DNA from 3 places in the Dickeya fangzhongdai genome. Region 3 is predicted to be linked to each of the others. Evidence: predicted binding sites of a transcription regulator. Region 3 holds the regulator's gene; each other region holds the start of a gene.
The links. The regulator Fur, encoded in region 3, represses iron uptake genes when iron is present. The targets are predictions, from matches to a motif close to ATAATAATGAGAACNACTATCAA.
Positions count from the first base shown of each region.

Region 1: the regulator Fur is predicted to act here: its motif matches at 2,192-2,214, upstream of sufA (Fe-S cluster assembly scaffold SufA).
Region 2: the regulator Fur is predicted to act here: its motif matches at 5,446-5,468, upstream of ftnA (non-heme ferritin).

Region 1 is NZ_CP025003.1:3,046,091-3,053,966, reverse strand. Features, by position in the region: gene ydiJ (D-2-hydroxyglutarate dehydrogenase YdiJ) at 1-888, shown strand, start outside; gene CVE23_RS13525 (hotdog fold thioesterase) at 888-1,310, shown strand; gene CVE23_RS13520 (hypothetical protein) at 1,382-1,783, opposite strand; gene sufA (Fe-S cluster assembly scaffold SufA) at 2,333-2,704, shown strand; gene sufB (Fe-S cluster assembly protein SufB) at 2,719-4,218, shown strand; gene sufC (Fe-S cluster assembly ATPase SufC) at 4,306-5,052, shown strand; gene sufD (Fe-S cluster assembly protein SufD) at 5,027-6,319, shown strand; gene sufS (cysteine desulfurase SufS) at 6,316-7,569, shown strand; gene sufE (cysteine desulfuration protein SufE) at 7,635-7,876, shown strand, end outside.
Region 2 is NZ_CP025003.1:2,374,220-2,382,095, reverse strand. Features, by position in the region: gene CVE23_RS10725 (sensor histidine kinase) at 1-807, shown strand, start outside; gene CVE23_RS10720 (HDOD domain-containing protein) at 798-1,895, shown strand; gene CVE23_RS10715 (response regulator) at 1,888-3,027, shown strand; gene CVE23_RS10710 (DNA/RNA non-specific endonuclease) at 3,556-4,215, opposite strand; gene ftnA (non-heme ferritin) at 4,760-5,269, opposite strand; gene copD (copper homeostasis membrane protein CopD) at 5,552-6,454, opposite strand; gene copC (copper homeostasis periplasmic binding protein CopC) at 6,458-6,838, opposite strand; gene CVE23_RS10690 (DNA polymerase III subunit theta) at 6,999-7,229, shown strand; gene CVE23_RS10685 (S9 family peptidase) at 7,761-7,876, opposite strand, start outside.
Region 3 is NZ_CP025003.1:1,450,943-1,458,818, reverse strand. Features, by position in the region: gene pgm (phosphoglucomutase (alpha-D-glucose-1,6-bisphosphate-dependent)) at 1-822, opposite strand, end outside; gene seqA (replication initiation negative regulator SeqA) at 848-1,384, opposite strand; gene ybfF (esterase) at 1,641-2,411, shown strand; gene ybfE (LexA regulated protein) at 2,700-2,981, shown strand; gene CVE23_RS06745 (methyl-accepting chemotaxis protein) at 3,043-4,734, opposite strand; gene fldA (flavodoxin FldA) at 5,153-5,680, shown strand; gene fur (ferric iron uptake transcriptional regulator) at 6,024-6,470, shown strand; gene glnS (glutamine--tRNA ligase) at 6,546-7,876, opposite strand, start outside.

The sequences.
Region 1 (7,876 bases), 1.6 Mb from region 3:
CACAGCCCGAAAACCTTCAACTTTTTCCTGCGCCAGCCGTGGGTGAATGCGGTCAGCCGCACGTTCATCGGCATGGTGGATTTGCCGTTGCTGTCGACGCCGTCGCTACGCCAGCAATTTGTCGGCCATCGGGTGATGACCACCACGCTGGAACAGCTGGAGCAGATGTCGCCGCAGGCGCGTGCCGATCATGTGCTGATCGTGCAGGATCCGTTTACCAGCTATTACGACGCGCAGGTGGTGGCGGATTTTGTCCGGCTGGTGGAAAAGCTGGGGTTGCGACCGGTGCTGCTGCCGTTTTCGCCGAACGGCAAGCCGCAGCATATCAAAGGGTTTCTGCAGCGCTTTGCCAAAACCGCCGGTAAAACCGCGGAATTCCTCAACCGGGTGGCCCGTCTTGGCCTGCCGATGGTGGGGGTGGATCCGGCGCTGGTGCTATGCTACCGGGATGAGTACCGGGAAGTGCTGGGCGATCGGCGCGGCGATTTTCAGGTGCAACTGGTGCATGAGTGGTTAACGGCGCTACTGACCCGCCGCGACGATCGCGCGCCGGCGCTGCGCGACGAACCGTGGTATCTGTTCGGTCACTGCACCGAAACCACGGCGCTGCCGGCCAGCGGGCAACAGTGGTCGGCCATTTTTGCCCATTTCGGCGCCCGGCTGGAAAACGTCAGCGTCGGTTGTTGCGGCATGGCGGGCACCTATGGTCATGAGAGCCGTAATCTGGCGCACTCTCAGGGGATCTATGCTCTCTCCTGGCAGCCGTCCCTGCAACGGTTGCCGCAGGCGCGCTGTCTGACCACCGGCTACTCCTGCCGCAGTCAGGTTAAGCGTATGGAAGGGCGTGGGTTGAAACATCCGTTGCAGGCGTTGCTGGAGCTGGTGTGATGCTGTGGAAACGTACCGTAGATATTGAGCAGTTGAATCAGATGGCGGTGGGCGGCATGGCCGGTCATATCGGCATCCGCATGACGCGCCTGACCGACGATACGCTGGAAGGCGTGATGCCGGTGGATCATCGCACGCGTCAGCCTTTCGGGCTGTTGCATGGCGGTGCATCGGTGGCGCTGGCGGAATCGCTGGGGTCGATCGCCGGTTATCTGTGTTCGGAAGGCGAGCAGCGGGTGGTGGGGGTGGAAATCAACGCCAACCATCTGCGCGCGGTAACGGAAGGTGAGGTGCGCGGCGTTTGCCGCGCGCTGCACACCGGCAAACGGATGCAGGTCTGGCAGATTGATATTTTTGACAGCCGGGATCGGTTGTGCTGCACCTCGCGGTTGACTACGGCGGTGATCACGCCGGACGCCTGACCTCCCGCCAATCGTTACGCTGCTGTCGGGTACCCAGCCCGGCAGCCTCTCTCTCTTCAGGGTATAAAACTTCAGGGGATAAACGCCACCCGCTGCATAAAATCGGTTTGGAACGCGGTGGCTTTGTCCCAGTTGCCCATTAGGCTGAATTGCGTGCAGATGCGCTGCAACGTCTGGCGCGCAAAGTAGTAACTCTGTACCCGGAACAGGTGGTCGCGCTCGGCATTGTTGATTTCATGAATCAGGCGCTGGTGGATCTTGATCAGGCTGAACAGGTAACTGTTTTCGTCGCCCTGCTGCTGGCTCAGCTCCGCCATTTGAACGCCGGTCAGGTAGTAGTGCCGCAATTCGCCAATCTCGCCGTCATCCCGCTCCAGCGATAACTCCGCCAGATAAAATTCCATCGTGGCATTCCGCAATTGCCGCCGGTAGTCATCAATCTGCGTCTGCAACCAGGCTCTGAACGGGAACATGTCCGGCACCTCATATCTCAAATAAGAATCATTATCATATTTTTAAGCGCCTCATCATGCAACGCTCCGGTGTGCATTCACCGGCAAGAGGCGATCGCGATCGCATTTTCTGCATGAAACGTGCTGAATTTATCATCATGTGCTTGCGGCGGAGAATTTTTGGCATGGCAGAAGCGTTCAAAAAATAGACTGATTCAGAGGTGTTATACTGATGATAAGAGAATGTTGATAGCACTAACAGGTAAAACCATAGGTATAAATTATCAATTTTTGCTATATCAATAGTCAGTTATTGGTTTTCGGGGCGGTGAGCGCCGAAACATCGCTTGCGGATGGCGCGTACTGAACCCTGTAACCGGGAAAAGCCCCGCTATCATCCGGAAAAGCCCCCACAATCACCCGGTTGATGTAGTAATAATTATCATTAACATTGTGTGAGTTCTGACAGTATCGATATCCGAATCGATCAAGCCGAAGGAAACGGATGTCATGCGGTCGGTATCACAGCCCGCCGTGCGGGGGGCAATAACAGTAAACGAGGTGATTCCGATGCAAACGCACGATGTAGAAACTTTTTCACTGGACGAACAGGCATGGCAGGGATTGACGCTGACCGATAGCGCCGTGGCCCATATCAGTAACCTGATGCGGCGGGATGAGTCGGTGCAGGGTATCCGGCTGACGGTTAAGCAGTCGGGTTGTGCGGGTTTCGGTTATGTACTGGAACTGGTGCATCAGCCTGATCCCACCGATCTGCTCTATCAGCGCGAAAGCGCGCGATTGTTCATTCCGCTCAAGGCGATGCCGTTTCTCGACGGTACGGAAGTGGATTTTGTTCAGGAAGGCATCAATCAGGTATTCAAATTCAACAATCCCAAAGCCCGACATGCCTGTGGGTGTGGCGAAAGTTTTGGGCTTTAAGCGGCGACACGATTATGGCGCGTAGTAATGTAGACGTATCCGACGATGTCCAGACCTGGCTCGATGACGGCCGTTATAAAGAGGGCTTTTTCACCGAGCTGGCGATGGACCAACTGGCCCACGGCATCAATGAAGACGTGGTGCGGGCGATTTCCGCCAGACGTAATGAACCGGAGTGGATGCTGGAGTTCCGGCTCAGCGCTTACCGGGCCTGGTTGCAGATGGAGGAACCGCACTGGCTGAAAGCGCATTACGAGCGGTTGAACTATCAGGACTACAGCTATTACTCCGCGCCCTCCTGCGGGCAGTGCGACGACAGCTGCGGTTCCCAGCCGGGCGCACAGCAACAGCCGGCCGGCGATGTCGCCCACAGCAATTACCTGACCCGCGAAGTGGAGGACGCTTTCGACAAATTGGGCGTACCGGTACGGGAAGGCAAAGACGTGGCGGTCGACGCCATTTTCGATTCGGTATCCGTCGCCACCACCTATCGGGATGAACTGGCGAAGCAGGGCATCATTTTCTGTTCGTTCAGCGAAGCGATTCAGGAACATCCGCAACTGGTGCGCCAGTATCTGGGCACAGTGGTGCCCGCCAACGACAATTTCTTCGCCGCGCTGAATGCCGCGGTGGCGTCGGACGGCACCTTTGTCTACATCCCGAAAGGGGTGCGCTGCCCGATGGAGCTGTCGACCTATTTCCGTATCAACGCCGCCAAGACCGGTCAGTTCGAGCGCACCATTCTGATTGCCGACGACGACAGTTATGTCAGCTATATCGAGGGCTGTTCAGCGCCGGTGCGCGACAGTTACCAACTGCATGCGGCGGTGGTGGAAGTGATCGTCAACAAGAATGCCGAAGTGAAATATTCCACGGTGCAGAACTGGTTCTCCGGCCAGGGCAGCGAAGGCGGCATTCTCAACTTCGTGACCAAACGCGCGCTGTGCGCCGGCGACCATTCGCGTATGTCGTGGACGCAATCGGAAACCGGGTCGGCGATCACCTGGAAATACCCGAGCGTGATCCTGCGCGGCGACTACTCGGTGGGCGAATTCTTCTCGGTGGCGCTGACCAGCGGTCACCAGCAGGCGGATACCGGCACCAAGATGATCCATATCGGCAAGAACACCCGCTCGACCATCATCGCCAAGGGGATTTCCGCCGGACGCAGCGAGAACACCTATCGCGGGCTGGTGAAGATCATGCCCAGCGCCACCAATGCACGCAATTTCACCCAGTGCGATTCGATGCTGATCGGCAGCGACTGCGGCGCGCACACCTTTCCCTACGTGGAGGTGAGGAACAACAGCGCACAGCTGGAACACGAAGCCACCACTTCGCGCATCGGCGAGGATCAACTGTTCTATTGCCTGCAACGCGGTATCAGCGAAGATGACGCTATCTCAATGATAGTCAACGGTTTCTGCAAAGACGTGTTCTCGGAGCTGCCGCTGGAGTTCGCGGTGGAAGCCCAGAAATTGTTGTCCATCAGCCTCGAACACAGTGTGGGTTGATGATGCGCCAACACCACGGCACGCCATGCACCGCGCAGCGGTGTCGATAATCATGAGCGTCGGGTAAGACGCCGGAAGGGTAAGAGTATGTTAACGATTGAAAACTTGAACGTCAGCGTCGAAGACAAACCGATCATCAACGGGTTGAACCTGCAGGTTAACCCGGGCGAGGTCCACGCCATCATGGGGCCGAACGGTTCGGGCAAAAGTACTCTGTCCGCCACGCTGGCCGGGCGCGAGGACTATGAGGTAACCGGCGGGTCGCTGCGTTTCAAGGGCAAAGATCTGCTGGAACTGTCGCCGGAGGAACGGGCCGGCGAAGGGATCTTCATGGCGTTTCAGTACCCGGTGGAAATCCCCGGCGTCAGCAATCGCTTTTTCCTGCAAACCGCGCTGAACGCCGTGCGCGCCTATCGCCAGCAACCGACGCTGGATCGGTTCGATTTCGAGGATTTCATCGACGATAAAATCCGGCTGCTGAACATGCCGGACGACCTGCTGACGCGTTCGGTCAACGTCGGTTTTTCCGGCGGCGAGAAAAAGCGCAACGACATTCTGCAAATGGCGGTGCTGGAACCCGAGCTGTGCATCCTGGATGAAACCGACTCCGGGCTGGACATTGATGCGCTGAAAATCGTCTCCGGCGGCGTCAACGCGCTGCGCGACGGTAAGCGCGCCTTTATCATCGTCACCCATTACCAGCGCATTCTGGACTATATCCGGCCGGATTACGTACATGTGCTCTATCAGGGGCGAATTGTGAAATCCGGGGATTTCTCGCTGGTGAAACAGTTGGAGGAGCAGGGCTATGGCTGGCTTACCGACCAACAGTAAAGCGCAACAGGCGCTGCAGCAGTGGCAGCGCCTGTTTGACGCCGCGGCGCCGCGCGCCGATGAGGCGCAGCAGCACTGGCAACAGGTGATGCAACTGGGGATTCCCCACCGCAAGCTGGAGCACTGGAAGTACACCCCGCTGGAGCGGCTGCTTGAGCATGAATTCACCACGGTAGCGACCGAAAGCGAGGTCACGCCGGCGCAGCGCGACGCGCTGGCGCTGCCGGTCGACGGCTGGCGATTGGTGTTTGTCGACGGTTGCTTCAGCCGTGCGCTGAGCGACGCCGATATCGGGCCATATCAGGTGGAGGTGATTCCGTCAGCCCGGCGACAGCCTGGTTTGCCGCCAATTCAGCCGGAGGTGTTTTTGCACCTGACGGAGAGCCTGGCGGCGGAACAGACGCTGATTCAGGTCGACAACGGCGTGACGGCGGAGAAGCCGCTCTATCTGCTGCATATCAGCAGTGGGCGGCCGGCGTCGCTCAATACGCTGCATTATCGCCATCATGCGCGTATCGGCGCAGGGGCCAGCGCCACGCTGATCGAGCATTACGCCAGTCTGGAAGGGGCATCTCACTTTAGCGGCGCGCGCCTGACCATCGATGCGGGTGAAAACAGCCGTACCGAGCACTACAAGCTGGGGTTCGAAGCCGCCGACAGCTATCACTTCGCTCACAATGACTTACGTCTGGCACGAGACGCTCAGCTTCATAGCCATAGTTTTCTGCTGGGGGCCGGGCTGACCCGTCATCACACCAGCGCGCAGATAAACGGCGAAGGCGTGACGTTGTCGATGAACAGCCTGATGGTGCCGACCGGCAACGAGGTGTGCGATACCCGTACCTGGCTGGAACACAATCAGGGGTTTGGCGAAAGCCGCCAGTTGCACAAGGCGATTGTGCGCGATCGGGCGCGCGGCGTGTTCAACGGCTTGATCAAGGTGGCGCCCGGCGCCCTGAAGACCGACGGCAAGATGACCAACAACAACCTGTTGCTGGGGCGACTGGCGGAGGTGGACACCAAACCTCAGTTGGAAATCTATGCCGATGACGTGAAATGCAGCCACGGCGCGACGGTCGGGCGCATCGACGAAGAACAGCTGTTTTATCTGCGTTCACGCGGTATCGGCGAACAGGCGGCGCAGCAGATGATTATCTTCGCGTTTGCCGCCGAACTGACGGAGGCGATCCGCCATGACGCGCTGCGTGACGCGGTGCTGGAGCGAGTGGCCCAGCGCCTGCAGGCACTGGGAGGAGAAACAGCGTGAATTATCCCATCGAGCATCATCCGGTCGATCATTACCCTATCGATCGGGTGCGGGCGGATTTCCCGATTTTGCAGCAATCGGTCAACGGACAGCCGCTGGCCTATCTGGACAGCGCCGCCAGCGCGCAGAAACCGCTGGCGGTTATCGACCGTGAGCGGGATTTCTACCTGCACGAGTACGCGGCGGTGCACCGCGGCATTCATACCCTGAGCGCCCACGCCACCAGCGCGATGGAGGAGGTGAGGGCGAAGATCGCCACCTTTATTCATGCCGCTTCGGCGGAAAACATCGTGTTTGTGCGCGGCACCACCGAAGCGATCAATCTGGTGGCCAATAGTTATGGTCGCGTCGTGTTTCAGCCCGGCGACAACGTGGTGATCAGCGAAATGGAGCACCACGCCAACATCGTGCCCTGGCAGATGCTGGCGCAGGCGCGCGGGCTGACGCTGCGTATTTTGCCGATCACCGATGACGGCCAACTGGACATGGCGCAACTGCCGGCATTGCTGGATGAACGCACCCGGCTGGTGGCGGTGACGCAGGTTTCCAACGTGCTGGGCACGGTTAACCCGCTGGCGGAGATTATCCGTCAGGCGCATGCCTGTGGGGCGAAAGTACTGGTGGATGGCGCGCAGGCGGTGATGCACCAGTCAATCGACGTACAGGCGCTGGATTGCGATTTCTACGCGTTTTCCGGCCATAAACTGTACGCGCCGTCAGGCATTGGCGTGCTGTACGGCAAAAGCGAGCTGTTGCAGGCGATGCCGCCGTGGGAAGGCGGCGGCGCCATGATCCGCGAGGTCAGCCTGACGCAGGGCACCACCTATGCCGATCCGCCGTGGCGCTTTGAGGCGGGCTCGCCGCATGTCGCCGGGATTATCGGTCTGGGAGCGGCGCTGGATTATGTCTCCGCGCTGGGGGTTGAGGCGATTCAGGCGCATGAGGACCAACTGATGCGCTATGCGCTGGCGTCGTTGGTCGAGGTGCCGACGCTTCATCTGTACGGTCCGGCGCATCGGCAGGGTGTGATCGCCTTCAATCTGGGGCGTCACCATGCGTTTGACGTCGGCAGCTTTCTCGACCAGTACGGCATCGCTATTCGTACCGGCCACCATTGCGCCATGCCGCTGATGAGCCGTTATGGCGTACCCAGTATGTGCCGCGCCTCGCTGGCGCTCTATTCCTGTCAGGATGAGATTGACCGATTAGTGGCGGGTCTGCATCGTATACATCGTCTGTTGGGCGAGTGAGCTGACGGCAGAAAGTCATTGTTTCTGGAGCATTGTTTCTGGAGCATTGCTTCTGGAGTATTGTTATGGCGCAAATTGCTAGGGCGCAACTGCCGGAACCGCAGAAACTGCTGCGGAATTTTTCCCGTTGCAGCAACTGGGAAGAGAAGTACCTGTATATCATTGAACTGGGCGCCGGTCTGGCGCCGCTCAGCGACGCACAGCGTCAGGACGGCAACCGGGTGTCCGGCTGCCAGAGCCAGGTGTGGATCGATCTGGCCTGTGACGCACAAGGCAACGTGGTGCTGCACGGCGACAGCGATGCCGC
Region 2 (7,876 bases), 920 kb from region 3:
GCCGGCATCGCCCACGAAATCAACACGCCAACCCAGTACGTCTCCGACAATGTGGGTTTCGTTAAAACCGCCACCGTTTCTCTGCTAAGCCTATTGGACGCCGCCCTCACGCTGGCCGAAGCCACGCGGGGGAAAATGGCCGAAGACCCCATCGTGGCGGAGTTCGACGCTGTCCTCAAACGCACTAAAGTGGAGTTCCTGCGCCGGCAGATCCCAAGCGCCCTAGACGAATCGCTGGAGGGCCTTAGTCATATCGCCAAGATCGTGGCCGCCATGAAGGAATTCTCCCACCCCTCCCACAACGAGAAAGCGTTGGTGGATGTGCGCGAGGTCATCAACACAACGGTGACCGTCGCCCGCAACGAATGGAAATACGTGGCAGAACTTGAGACGCACTTCGAAGACGACTTACCGCAACTGCCGTGTCTGCGCGACATGATCGGCCAGGCCATTATCAATCTGGTGGTAAACGCCGCCCACGCCATCGCCGACACCATCCAGCAAGGCATCAAAGAGAAGGGCCGCATCATCATCTCCGCGGCGCGGGACGGCGAACATATGGAAATCCGGGTCAAAGACGACGGAGGCGGTATCCCTGCGGCGATCCGCGACCGCATCTTCGATCCCTTCTTTACGACCAAAGCCGTAGGCAAAGGCACCGGCCAGGGGCTCGCCATTGTCTATTCAACCGTGGTAGACAAACATGATGGGCTGATCCGTTGCGAGTCGGAAGAAGGCGTGGGCACGACGTTCATACTGCAATTGCCCCTCCACTGCCACAAAGAGGAAGGCCCCGCATGCAAGTGATGTTCGTCGATGACGAAAGTCGGGTGCTCTCTGGTATTGAGCGGGCCCTCATGATGCAAGACAGCGAATGGGAATGCCGTTTCGCCAACAGCGGTCAGGAAGCACTTGCGATGCTGGAGGAACAGCCGGCCGACGTGGTGGTGTCCGACATGCGAATGCCCTTCATGGATGGCGCTGAATTGCTTACTCAGGTACGCAACCGCTGGCCTGGCACAATACGAATTATCCTGTCCGGCTACTCCGAACCTGACGCCACCCTGCGTATGTTAGACGTGGCTCACCGGTTCGTGTCCAAACCCTGTGACAGCACGGTGCTACTGGATATGGTAGGAAGCGCTCTGGCCCTGCGCGACATGTTCCAGGACCCCACCGTAGTCGAGATAGTGGGCAGAACCAGCCGGCTGCCGGCTGCCCCCAAAGTGTTCAGCGAAATATGCAGTCTCATTGCCACCCCCGGCAGCGATACCCGACACATCGCCGAGCTTCTGGGCAGAGACCCTGCGCTGAGCGCCAAGATTATGCAGCTTGCTAATTCAGCCTATTTCGCCAGAGGCGGACACATTAATGACATCGGAAACGCCATCACCCACTTAGGGCTGGATCAGGTGAAGTTGCTGATTCTGGCTTCTCAGGTCTTTGCCGGCGCGAAGACGGACCCTTATGTGGACCGGCTGCAACAACGCGCCCTGCTCGCCTCCACACTAGCCGCCCGCATTTCCGGCCATCAGGGAGTGGAAGCCACCGCCGCCCTGCTCGCCAACATTGCGCGACTTATCCCCGAACTGAGGGAGCCTGACGGAGAGGCTGCCACCACGCGCAGCGACATGCCCACGCACGCCGCGGTAGGTGCCTATCTGCTGGCCTTGTGGGGGTTGCCCATGGACATCGTGGAAGCCGTGGCCTGTCATATACAGCCTTCCCGTTCTACGGAAAAAGTCTTCGGCGCGATCGGTACCGTGCATGTCGCGGTCACCCTCGCCAACAACGGTGTCCTCGATCTGGACTATCTCGAACAGACTGGCGTGCTAAACAAACTGCCGCAGTGGCAGGCGATGCTCGCCCACACGCAGGAAACTCTCAATGACTGAAACCGCCTTGCCCCGGGTTCTGTGCGTAGACGATGAACCCAATGTGCTCGCTGCGATGGAACGAAACCTGTTTGGCGAATTCGACGTCGTGGTCGCTCCCAGTGGTGAAGCCGGTCTGGACGCGGTTCGCTGGGGCCAGCGTTTTGCCGTGATCATGTCCGATATGCGCATGCCCGGCATGGACGGCGCTGCTTTCCTCGCCAAAGCACGGGAAATCTCCCCCGACAGCGTGCGTATCCTCCTCACCGGGCAGGCCGACGTGGAATCCTCCATCGCCGCCATCAACAAAGGGGCTATTTTTCGCTACCTCTGCAAACCGTGCCCCAAAGAGGAACTGGTTTCGGCGCTTAATGACGCAGTCGGTCAGTACCGTCTCGTTTGTGCGGAAAAGGAATTGCTGGAAACCACCCTCACCGCCTCGGTCAAGACACTGACTGAAGTGCTCGCCATGGTCGCGCCGTGGGCTTTTCAGCGGGCGGCGTTCGCCCAGTCCTGTGTCCGCCACGCGCTGCCCAAGCTGGAATGGCCTGATGGATGGATATACACCATCGCCGCTTCATTGAGCCAAATCGGCTGTGTGGGTATCCCCGCCGATATCGTCCAGGCCGACGCGGCCCAGCGCGATATCACGGAGGAGGAGAAAAAACTCCTTCAGGAACACCCGGATGTCGCCGGTCGCCTGGTAGAACACATCCCCCGCCTCGAACTGGTGGCCGAGATCATCCGCCACCAGGCCAGAGTTGCCCCGCACAGCGCCCCTACTGAGGTTATCCGCGGCGCTCACCTTCTGCGCGCCGCCCTCGAACTGGAACGCTATTCAGCCCGGGGGCCGGCATTGGAACACCCTGGGGAAATCCTGCGCGCGGTACGGCCGGCGATCCCTGAGTACATCATCAAAACCCTGGCTGATTTTCGCGCCAATGTGGCAGGCGTTCGTTCTGTGCGCATTTGCGAATTGAAGTCCGGCTGGGTGATAGATGAAGACATCCGCACCACCAACGACTTGATGGTGCTCACCAAAGGTCATGAACTCACCGACACCGCCATCTCCGCCCTTCAACATCTCCTCGCCGCCAACGCCGTTAAGGAGCCGATTCGGGTGCGTGGAGTTCCAGACACCGCAGCGTCTTAGCGACGTCATGGACGGAATTCGCCAAACCCGAATAGCGCAGACGTGGGGCATCGTTGAATGTCAGGCTGGCGGCCATTCTGCTGCGGAGGATTAGCGTCTTTTACGCTCGCATTGGGGCAATGATTGGTGCAGTGAATATGGTGGAAGTGAGAATGTTGTGGCAGTGAGAATGTTGTGGCAGTGAGAATATTGTGGCAATGAATAGTGCAATGCTCAGTGAGCAGGCGCCAAAGGCCGAGCACGGATAAAACCGCTTAGTCCGGCACCACAATAAATGCGTAATAATAATATTGGCCGTTCGATAATCGCCGACCGTGGTATTCGCTAAAAACCCACTGATTGCTCAGTGGGCCGTTTCCCTGGCGTTCAAATTAGCGTTTAGCATTGACATCATGTCATTAGAAGCGGTTATTTTATAGACGTTTTTACAGATCAATTTTTTGAAATTGATCGCTGCCACCGATCGGTTTAACCCGCACCGCCGTACAAATTATTAGCAGCGTTCACCGGTGTTCCCGCCATCGGCATTCAGGGCTGTTTAAGAGCCGGAAAGGGGTCGATGGAATACCGGGCGGAAAAGTCGCTGACTGACAGACGGGTGACAACACCGGTAGTGTTATCGCCCACAAAAACCTGTTGGGCAGACTGACTGCTGATGGCTTTATAAATCAGGGTCGGCACCGATACGCCGTTGCCGATTCTCCTGTTGCCGAATACGGCTCCCGTCACTACCCATACCTCGCCATCCTGCAACGCCAGTTTACGCACCGACGCTTCGATTTTACGCCAGGATACCCGGTTCAGTTTCGGCAACTGCGGCGTCATATTCGACATGGAAAAAGACTCATGCTGCGCCAGAGGATTTGGCATATCCCCCGCTGGCGTCATATGCCCCTGATCGTACCCTGAATACTCATAATCTTCAGTTGCTGATCGCATGGCCTGAGGTATTAATGGCTCAACATGAAATGAGTCGTGCCGGGAAATGCCGTCCGCCGCCTTGACTCGCTCGGCGGTTAAACGTTGTGCGGAAATTAATGGCGCTTTATTCGCATAACTATAAAGCACGACAAATTCAGTGAAACAAATCTCTTCGTCATAATGAATATTGGGTGTTTCATCATTGATAAATTTACCGGGACATAACGACTGACCCGCTATTACCGGTAAATACGCCATCATCAGCATCAATGACAATAATAAATAACGCATCGTTTGTTTTAATGCCATCAGCTCGCTCTCTTACGGAAGTACGGTGAATTCGATTAATCCTGCTGGGCATCAACTTATCGAGCCCATCGCTAACCGACGGCGGCCCAGACTGAGTCCGCCGGGAAGCCCCGTTATTATTCCGTTGGCCGTCGAAATAATCGTGTGTGTCCGGTACGCTCCGCGTTCACCAAACCGCAATGTCCACCAACGATGTATGCGATGGCGCATCAGCATCCGGGCAACAGACATCTCACCGCCCATATAATATTCAGACGGCGGATAGAATGTTCACAATCGGAAAGAAAGCAATGTTCATGCATAAAGTAATCATGCCTGATTACAAAACAAGAATTGGCGTGTCGTTACAAAATGACGTTTAAACCGAGGAAAGAGTATGGCTGAGGGAAATACCGAAAATATACCGCATGCGGTGCGATAGCTATAATCGCCGATGCCCCAGAAAAATAGGTGGGAAATACCAGTAAACCGGGCAGCCGGATAACCTGCTGCCCGGCCATCATCAGGCTGACGGCGTGACGGATGCCGCCATTTTCTTCAGATCCTGATCAATAAAGAACAGACCGCCTTCCTGAGCATTCACCATGCCCATCTTGTCGAGGATAGACTTGAACAGTTTTTCTTCTTCATGCTGTTCCGCTACGTACCATTGCAGGAAGTTGAAGGTGGAGTAATCCTGCAACGTCATGGCTGCATGAGCCAGCTCATTGATTTTACTGGTGATCAATTGCTCATGTTCATAGGTCAGTTTGAACACATCCTGCAGTGAGTTGAAATCGACCGGCGGTGCGGCGATTGCACCCAGCACGGGCAGGCTGCCGGTATCGTCCAGATAATCGAACAAGCGCTGCATGTGTTCCATTTCTTCACGGGAATGCGATTTCAGGAAAGTCGACGCCCCTTCGAAACCTTTGTCGCCACACCAGGCGCTCATCTGCAGGTATAAATTGGCGGAGTAAAATTCAAGATTAAGCTGCTCATTCAGCTTTTGAATCATTTCTTTTTTTAACATGGCCGTTCCTTATTTTTACTGGCAGGTGACTGATGGATTGGCATTATGCCTGCAAATAATAAAATTTAAAACATTCCATTAACCAATAAGTGAATAATTTCGCTATAAATTCAAAGCATTATCATTTAGCCATGATAATGCTTTTCATTATGGTAAAAATGATCGCAGATTATGATTTGATAATTATTTTCATTATCAACACTTGCTGTTAGAAAATAGGCCTGCGGTATTTATCTCACGCGTGCAATACGGCACAGGATATATTTCTCACCCTTGCACGATTCAAACCGGTGATAACGTAGCAAAAAAGCTGACCAGTGCGATGATCAGCACGGATAACGCCAGCTCCACCGTGGTTAGCCGCAGAAAATAGCCATACGCGGCGGTATTTGCCCGCCGAAAACGCGGCACCACCCAATACCGATTGAATAACGCCAGCAGCGCCATAACGGCCACCAGCAGAATTTTCACTGCCAGCAACGCGCCATACAGCCCGGCGGCCGATAATGGCCAGCCGAGAATCAGCCTGGTATTCACCAGCCCGGTCAGGATCGCCAGTGCAACAGCCAGGTGACCATAGCGGGAAAAACGCATCATCGTCAGGATAGCGTCCGTTCGTGTCTGCAACAGCCGCGCATCCTGCAACACAAACAGCAGTGGAAACAGCCCTCCGACCCAAAACGTCACGGACAGCAAATGCACGATCTGATTGATGCAATGCAATACGCCGGGCCATCCTTCCAGCATTGCCGCATGCCCCACCCACCCCATGCCGCATAATTGCAGTATGCCAAGCACCAGCACGCCCGCTTGCCGGCTATGGCTACGGCTACGGCTACGGCTACGGCTACGCCAGAAAAACACCACGCAGGCCATCAGCGCCAGCACGGGCTGCCAGAACCATATTTTCCCGAAGCGGGTGCCCAATACGGCGCGCCAGATGCCGGCATCGCCGATATTACGCCAGTCGCCGCTCATCAAGCCGGTTTGCGCCGCCAGTATGGCTACGGCGGTCAATAACGCCGCCACACAGCTGATCGCCATCAGACCGTGCAACTGCGACGCCAGCCGAACCCGATACGTTCGGGGAGCAAGCAGCGTGCCGTAACATGCCGAACCGACCAACAGCATCAGGCTGGAGAAATGTCCGAAGCACGACAACGTGTAGAGCCATTCCAGCGTCATCGCTTACTTAACGCCGAAGCGATAGCTTCCTTCCGTCTTGTGACCGTCAACCGACAGCACATGCCAGCGAACCTGATAACTGCCGCTGACCAGCGGCTTCTCAAGCGGCACCACCAGAACATTGCGATGGTCGCTTTCCACCGTCGCTTTGCCCACCGGCACGGTCTGTCCCGCCGACATCAATTCAACACCACTGAAAGCCGGTTCGATCTCTTCGGAAAAAAGCAGCGACAGAGAAGAAGGCGCTTTTTGCACCGGGGTATCTTTATCCGCTGCCGGCGTCTGGCTTTTGAGGTGCGCATGCGCCAGTGCCGAGTGGGAAATAACCAGACTCCCCATCAACATCGCTACACGCAGGGCCGGAAAAACTTTACGTTTCAACATGATTTCATCCTTTCTGACGATCCCCATTGCGCTCGGGAACCAAGAGTCAGCGGCAAGGATACGAGCACCCCGTCGCCTTGTCGAGGGACAGGACGGTAACAGAATTTGCCAATTCCACACTTCTGCTTTAATTTTGTGGCGCAACAGAGAGGAGGCAATCATGGGATACAATCTGGCCGAACTTCCTTATGAAGAAATGGAAAAGGTCAATGTGGATCTGGCGGCATCCGGCGTGGCGTTTCGCGAACGCTACAACATGCCGGTGATCCTGGATGAAATCGAGCAGCATCAGCCCGCGCACCTGCGCACCTATTTCCGGGAAAGGGTCAGCTATTACCGGGAGATGTCGCATCAGTTCTCCACCCTGCCTTACGACCCCAACAGTAAATAACGATCCCGTTTTCCAACATGGTTTCGAAGCGGCGCTACCCGGTACGGCCGGGTAGCGCCTGTTTGCCGTCTGATTCCAGTTTCTGCCGTCTTGCCTGAACCGGTCGCCTGACGTGGCGCCGTCCGTCAAAAAAACGCTTTTTTCCCCTTGCATCTCTGCGCAAACAGGAGGTTAATAAACAGGCAAACCAACCTTTTACCAAGCGAGGCACAACATGAGTAAAGGAATGGACAGCAAGAAAAACGCCAAGAAAAAACCGCTGAAAACCGCCGCGCAGAAACGGGCGGAAAAGCGGGCTAAACGGGCTCAACCACAGCCTGAAACCAACTGAGTTGCCGCCGTTCTTCCGGTCAATTGAACAGCATCATCGCCAAGGCAACATTTCTGCGATCACCCTCTGCCTCCTGACACCCGGTGATCGCAGTTTCAAACGCTGCTCAGTCGCTGTTATTCCCCCGTTTCCCCTGCTCCACCGCCTTGAGAATACCTGGGAAGTTACCTGCCTGACGTACAGACGCTATTCAACGCCGACTAGCGCTCCAGCACCATCAGCAAGAAGGTGAACTCCTGGGCGATATCTTCAAACTGAGCCAGACGGCCGGATTTGCCGCCATGCCCTGACCCCATATCGGTATGCAACAGCAGCA
Region 3 (7,876 bases):
ATCGTGATCCAGCGTCATGAAACGGAAGGTCTGATCGACGGCGTCGTTGACCAGCGTCAGGTCCAGCTGGTAGCGCTCGGCGATGCGCTGCCAGTAGGCAATGCCGGAGCCGCCGAGCGGATCGACGCCGAGTTTCAGGCCGGCGCGCTGAATCGCCGCCATGTCCACTACCTCGCCCAGCGCCTCGACATACGGTTCAACCAAATCGCGCTCGTGCAGATGACCGCTCAGGCGCGCCTTATCCAGAGACTGACGTTTCACGTCGCGCAGATTGTCCGCCAGCAGCGCGTTGGCGCGTTTCTCAATCACGCTGGTGAGGTTGGTGTCCGCCGGGCCGCCGTTAGGCGGGTTATATTTGATGCCGCCGTCTTCCGGTGGGTTATGGGAAGGGGTAATCACGATGCCGTCCGCCAGCGCGCCGCCCTGACGATTGTGCACCAGAATCGCGTTCGACACCGCCGGCGTCGGGGTAAAACCGTTATCCTGCTGAACAATGACGTCAACGCCGTTGGCCGTCAGCACTTCCAGCACCGAGATAAACGCCGGCTCGGACAACGCATGGGTATCTTTCCCCACGTAGCACGGCCCCGTGATGCCCTGACGGCTACGCTCTTCGGCAATCGCCTGAGCAATCGCCAGAATATGGGCTTCATTGAAGCTGTGGCGGGCGGCGCAACCGCGATGCCCGGAGGTGCCGAATTTAACCGACTGAGCCGGATTGGTGACATCCGGGCGCAACACATAATACTGGGACGTCAACTGTGCGACATTAATCAGGTCGCTTTGCCGGGTAGGTTGTCCGGCTCTCGGGTGATTAGCCATTGGCGTTTCTTCCTGACGCAGTGATTTAAATAGTGCCGCAAACTTTCTCAGTCAGTTCCGGCGGGAACTGCATCGCCAGCATGATGTACTCGATCATGCTGCGTTTGCGACCGGTATTGGTGTTGGTGATAACCCAGTAAGGCGTGTCGTCGATGTGCCGGGGTTTGGTCTGAGCGCCGTGCAGCAACAAGGTCTGCTCGTCGGCGGCAAAATAGACGCGGGTGCGGCCATGCAGCGATTCGGTAGCAGCCGCAAACGCTTCCGGCGACAGGCGATGCAGGGTGGACAGTACCAGCAGAAAACGATTGACCGCCTTGTTCTGCTCGGCATATTCGTCCGACAGCAGCAACTCGCGCACGGTTCTTACCCGGTCACGAGACGGCTGTGCGGCCGCAGGCTGGGCGATTGTCGACGCCGCTGGCGACGGAGTTGCCGCGGCGGCTGGCTGCGCGCCGCTGAATTTCAGCATGCGCCGTAAAATATCCGATGCACTCTCGCCGATATGCTGAGTGTGGCTGGCGATATAACGGTAAAGCTCGTCGTCGACCTCAATAGTTTTCATTTTTATCCAGTACTGTTTTATGTCTTTAATCAATCATCAGGAATTATACAGGCTATGCGCAACCCGCGAACAGCGTCAGACGCCGGTGACGCCAAATTCAGGATTATCCTGAATTTGCGCACGCATCCCTGTTCCATGAATGCGGCTTTCTATCCCCTGCCCCGACGAGCGCTGCCCGACAGAGTTTACCCTGCGGCGAAGCGTCATGGTAAAGTCATGATACCCTAAGCCACTGTCTCTCTGAATGAACTTCACCATGAAATTGAATTATCGCTGGCAAAACGCGCAACACCCGCAGAACCGGTTACCGGTTATTCTCATTCACGGCTTGTTTGGCAATCTGGACAATCTTGGCGTTCTGGCCCGCGACCTGCAAAAACACCACGATACGTTGCAGATTGATCTGCGCAACCACGGGCTGTCGCCCCGCTCTCCGGAGATGAACTACCCGGCGATGGCGCAGGATGTGCGTGAACTGATTGACGAACTGGGGCTGGAGCGTGTGATTCTGGTCGGTCACTCGATGGGGGGAAAGGTATCGATGGCGCTGACCGAAATGCTTGCCGGGCGTATCGAGCGCATTGTGGCGATTGATATCGCGCCGGTGGACTATCAGGTGCGTCGTCACGACAACGTTTTCGCCGCCATTCGCGCCGTTAGCGATGCTGGCGTGGAGCAGCGCGCCAAAGCCGCGGAAATCATGCGTGATTACCTGCCGGGAGAAGAAGGCGTCGTCCAGTTTTTGCTGAAGTCTTTCCAGCAGGGAGAATGGCGCTTTAACGTGCCGGTATTGTGGGATCAGTACGAACACATCGTTGGCTGGCAAGAGGTGCCCGCCTGGCCCGGCCCGATCCTGTTTATCCGCGGCAGCGAGTCGCCTTACCTGGACGATCGCTATCGCGATGCGCTGCTGCGCCAGTTCCCTGCCGCCAAAGCGCACGTGGTGAGCGGCGCCAGCCACTGGGTTCATGCGGAAAAACCGGAAGCGGTGCTGCGCGCCATCCACCGTTTCCTGGCCGCCGACTGATAACGCAGCAGGCAACGTCGGAATCTCGGCTGCCGGACATCGGCGCCAACCGGAGTCAATCTACGGTTTAATTGCGCGCCGCCCTCCAGTAAACCGTTGTCGCCACCGCAACGGCTGGGGTATCATGGCGCGCGCAGTATTGAGGGACGGCTGTCTGGCCACTTGCATCGTTAACCACATTTCATCAAAACGCGGCCTGAGTTGCCGAAAGCGACGGATTACCCCGGTGTTCGAATCCCGGTGATCAAAAGCGGCGTTTTGGCCGAATTTCTTGCAGTACCATTATCTATGGCAAAAGAACAAACGGATCGCACCACGCTGGATCTGTTCGCGAACGAGCGTCGTCCGGGGCGGCCCAAAACCAACCCGCTCTCCCGCGACGAGCAGTTACGGATCAATAAACGCAATCAGTTACGGCGTGACCGGGTGCGGGGTCTGCGTCGCGTTGAGCTGAAAATCAATAGTGAAGCGGTAGACATTTTGAATGCGTTGGCTGAGCAGAAAAACATCAGCCGCAGTGAACTGATCGAACAAATACTGCTGGCGCAGCTGGCGGAACAAGAAAACTAAACCTCGCTGGCGTCGTCCATGACGCCGGTCGTCCTATTACATCAGAACGTTTCCACGACTATCAGAACGTTTCCCAGTTATCGCTGCTCTTTTTACTGCTGCTCGTCGTAGCGGCCGGCAGGGCTTTGGCGGGAGCCGCCACCGCTTTGGACGGCGCCTGACGATCGCGTCTCGGCGGCAGACCGGCCGACTGTTCTTCCGACAGACGGAATACCGATACCGCTTCGGTCAGCACCATCGCCTGCTCTTCCAGCGAACGGGTTGCCGCCGAGGCTTCCTGTACCAGCGCGGCGTTCTGCTGAGTCACGCTATCCATTTCCGTGATTGCCTGACCGGCCTGAGCGATACCTTTACTCTGCTCATCCGACGCCGTGGCGATTTCCGCCATAATGTCGGTGACGTTGGTTACCGCGGTCACGATCTCGCTCATGGTGCTGCCCGCATCGGCTACCAGCGTCGACCCGTTATCCACACAGCGCACCGACTCGGCAATCAGGTGTTCGATCTCTTTGGCTGCCTGCGCACTGCGCTGCGCCAGACTTCTCACCTCGCCGGCCACCACGGCAAAGCCCCGTCCTTGTTCACCGGCGCGGGCCGCTTCCACCGCTGCGTTCAACGCCAGAATGTTGGTCTGGAAGGCAATACCGTTGATAACGCTGGTGATCTCGGCGATTTTCTTCGAGCTGCCGGAGATTTCCGCCATGGTTTTCACCACATTATCAACCAAATCCCCGCCCTTACTGGCGGTGGTGGAAGCCTGACGGGCCAGCTGACTGGCGTGGCTGGCGTTTTCAGCGTTCTGCTTCACCGTTGATGTCAGCTGTTCCATGCTGGCGGCGCTTTCTTCCAGCGCTGCCGCCTGTGACTCGGTGCGAGCCGCCAGATCGTTGTTACCGGAAGCGATTTCCGATACGCCCTGATAAATAGAGTCAGCACTGGTACGAATGGTGCTGACGGTATTGGCCAGACTGCCCTGCATATCGCGCAACAGCGGGAACAGCCGGCCCACGCAGTTGTTGCCGAAATCCAGAATCGGTTTCCCCAGACGGCCGTTGGCAATCACCTGGAAATGATCGCGCAGATCGTTAAGCGGGCGCACCAGACAAGCCACCAGATAGCGGTCGGTCAGGAATAACATCACCAGACCGGCGATCAGCCCCGCCAGCAAAATGTTCTGGCCGACGCCAGTGATAGTCTCCAGTCGGTTGCCGGCATCGACGAACATCGTCGAACCCGCTTTATTAAAGTTGGTGAAAGAGACGTTGAACTGGCGGCTGAAGGCCGGCACGATATCTTTGGCGAATTTGTCATAGTCATCGAACTTTTTGTCCGCCGCACGCTGGAACATGGGCTCGACGCCCTGAGTAATCAGATTGCCCCAGTCGCGGATTACCGCGTCAACCAACTCCGGCGACATGCCGGCATGATCAATCTTCTTGAATGCTTCCAGGTTGGATTTCAGTAAATCCAGCGCGGCCTGTGATGATTTTTGCTGTTCGTCCGCTTTCTGGTTATCGCCGCTCTGACGATAGTCAATCGCACGCGCCAGTCGGGTCACCATGCGGAAATACTGGTCGTTGCCGGTGTTAACCAAATTCATATTGTTGACCAGCAACGCACTGGTTTTGGAGGTTTCGTTCATGGTCCGGAACGAATACATGGTGTAGACCGAAACAGCAATCCATAACACACAGAAGATGCCAAGCACCCACAGCATGGCTGTGCGAATGGCAATATTTTTTAGGAATTGCATAGTTGACTCCATAAATGGGCTATTGGTCGAGGAGGTAAGTCTTGTTTTGATTTATGCGATGAGAAAGTCTCTCGCTTTGTAAGAAACATTGCTGCACATTTACATTCAATAAAAGCACCATGCTCTGTCATCGTCAAAACTATAGGAATGTTTAGTGTTTTATGTCGTTTAAAAGCTAATAAAAATTAGATATTTAACCAATTATCCATATTTTCAGTCATCTGTACGAATATCGTATTTTAAAAAAATTAAAAAAACATTAAGGGAGTGATGCAAAAACAATCAATTAATCGCTTCCGCGCCATTTCACGATATGGCAACAGATACACGTTTATCCGTCAGACAGTGTCTGCTATTATTAGCGGATCGTGGGTGACGCAAGCACCATACCCTTAAGAATCAAGAGGTTATTTTATCTATGGCTCTCATAGGCATTTTTTTTGGCAGTGACACGGGCAATACCGAAAACATCGCCAAGACGATCCAGCAACAACTGGGCAGCGACGTCGCCGAACTGCACGACATTGCCAAAAGCAGCAAAGAAGATCTTGAGCGTTTCGACATCCTGCTGCTGGGTATTCCAACCTGGTATTACGGCGAAGCGCAGTGTGATTGGGATGACTTCTTCCCTACGCTGGAAGAGATTGATTTTGCCGGCAAGCTGGTCGCCATCTTCGGTTGTGGCGATCAGGAAGACTATGCGGAGTACTTCTGTGACGCCATGGGCACCATTCGCGATATTATCGAGCCGCGTGGCGCCAATATCGTCGGTCACTGGCCGACCGAAGGCTATTACTTCGAAGCCTCAAAAGGTCTGTCGGATGACACCCACTTTATCGGTCTGGCCATCGATGAAGATCGTCAGCCGGAGCTGACCAGCGAACGCGTCTCCAACTGGGTCAAGCAAATCAGCGAAGAGCTGAACCTGAAAGCACTGCAGGCCTGATTCATCTATGGCTCTGATACCGATGTATTCAGAGCCATATCTATATAGATAGACAAAACCTATCACAATCAGTGATACATTTTTTTAACTTTTCATTCCGACAGGGTACAATACCCACTCGGTCAGCCGGTTGCGTTTAATGACCTGTCTTGGCGTACAATATGTCTCTCGCAGGGAACAACTCTGAATACAGAGAGTTAGCAAGAATCATATTGTAAAAGTTCCGTGGTTTTCATTTCGACGGCGCGGTTCTATAATTGAGACACAGTGACCTTTTTTAAGCCGACCGATGATACTAGGCTAATAGCCTCCCAGATAAAGCAAGTAACAGGACTAAATCCGCATGACTGACAACAATACCGCATTAAAGAAGGCTGGCCTGAAAGTCACACTTCCACGACTGAAAATTCTGGAAGTGCTTCAGGATCCTCAATGCCACCACGTCAGCGCGGAAGACTTATACAAAAAGCTGATTGATATGGGGGAAGAGATTGGTCTGGCTACCGTTTACCGCGTGCTTAACCAGTTTGACGACGCCGGCATCGTTACCCGTCATAACTTCGAAGGCGGCAAGTCGGTTTTCGAACTCACGCAGCAGCACCATCATGATCATCTGATCTGTCTGGATTGCGGCCGGGTGATTGAATTCAGCGACGAGTCTATCGAAGCGCGCCAGCGTGAGATCTCCGAGAAACACGGCATCAAACTGACCAACCACAGCCTGTATTTGTACGGCCATTGCAGTAGCGGCGATTGCCGTGAAGACGACAATGCGCACAACGAACGCTAATCACTCGATGCAGAGAAAAAATAAAACCGCCGCGGCGGTTTTATTTTTGTCTTTTTCCCGGTAGCCGGGCGGCTGTTACCCCGCCCAACTGTCCCGCAAACCGACCGTGCGGTTAAACACCAGATTATCCGCACTGGAATAAACGCGATCGGCGCAGAAATACCCTTCACGCTCAAACTGATAGGCTTTTTCAACTTCAGCCTGACCCAGACTGGCTTCCACAAAGCCCTGGGCGACAGTCAGCGAATCCGGGTTGATGGTGGAGAGAAAATCCTCCGCCGCGCCGGGGTTAGCCACGCTGAACAGACGGTCATACAGACGGAACTGCGCCGGCAGTGCATGAGCCGCCGATACCCAGTGGATCACGCCTTTCACTTTACGGCCGTCAGCCGGATCTTTGCTCAGGGTTTCCGTATCGCAGCTGCAGTAAATCGTGGTGATCACGCCCTGCTCGTCTTTATCAATGTGCTCGGCCTTAATGACATAGGCGTTACGCAGGCGCACTTCTTTGCCCAGCACCAAACGTTTGTACTGCTTGTTGGCTTCTTCGCGGAAATCAGCGCGATCGATATACACCTCGCGGCTGAACGCCACCTGGCGCGATCCCATTTCCGGTTTATTGGGATGATTGGGCATAGTAAGCCACTCTTCATGCCCTGCCGGCAGGTTCTCAATCACTACCTTCACCGGATCCAGTACCGCCATCGCCCGTGGCGCGTTCTCGTTCAGATCGTCGCGAATGCAGGATTCCAGCGCCGCCATCTCCACGGTGTTGTCCTGCTTGGTGACGCCGATACGACGACAGAACTCACGAATGGACGCCGCAGTGTATCCGCGACGACGCAAGCCGGAGATAGTCGGCATACGCGGATCGTTCCAGCCTTCCACCACTTTCTCGTTCACCAGCTGGTTCAGTTTACGCTTGGACATCACCGCGTATTCCAGATTCAGGCGGGAAAACTCATACTGCCGCGGGTGGGCAGGAATGGAGATATTATCCAGCACCCAGTCATACAGGCGGCGGTTGTCCTGAAATTCCAGCGTACACAGCGAATGGGTGATACCTTCCAGCGCATCGGAAATGCAGTGGGTGAAATCGTACATCGGATAAATGCACCATTTGTTGCCGGTCTGATGGTGCTCGGCAAATTTGATGCGGTACAGCACCGGATCGCGCATAACGATGAACGGCGAGGCCATATCGATTTTGGCGCGCAGGCACGCCGTGCCTTCAGCGAAACCGCCGCTGCGCATTTTCTCGAACAGCGTCAGGTTTTCTTCGACGCTACGGTCGCGGTACGGGCTGTTTTTACCCGGCGAGGTCAGGGTGCCGCGGTATTCGCGGATCTGCTCCGGCGTCAACTCATCGACATACGCCAACCCTTTATTAATCAGTTCAATCGCGT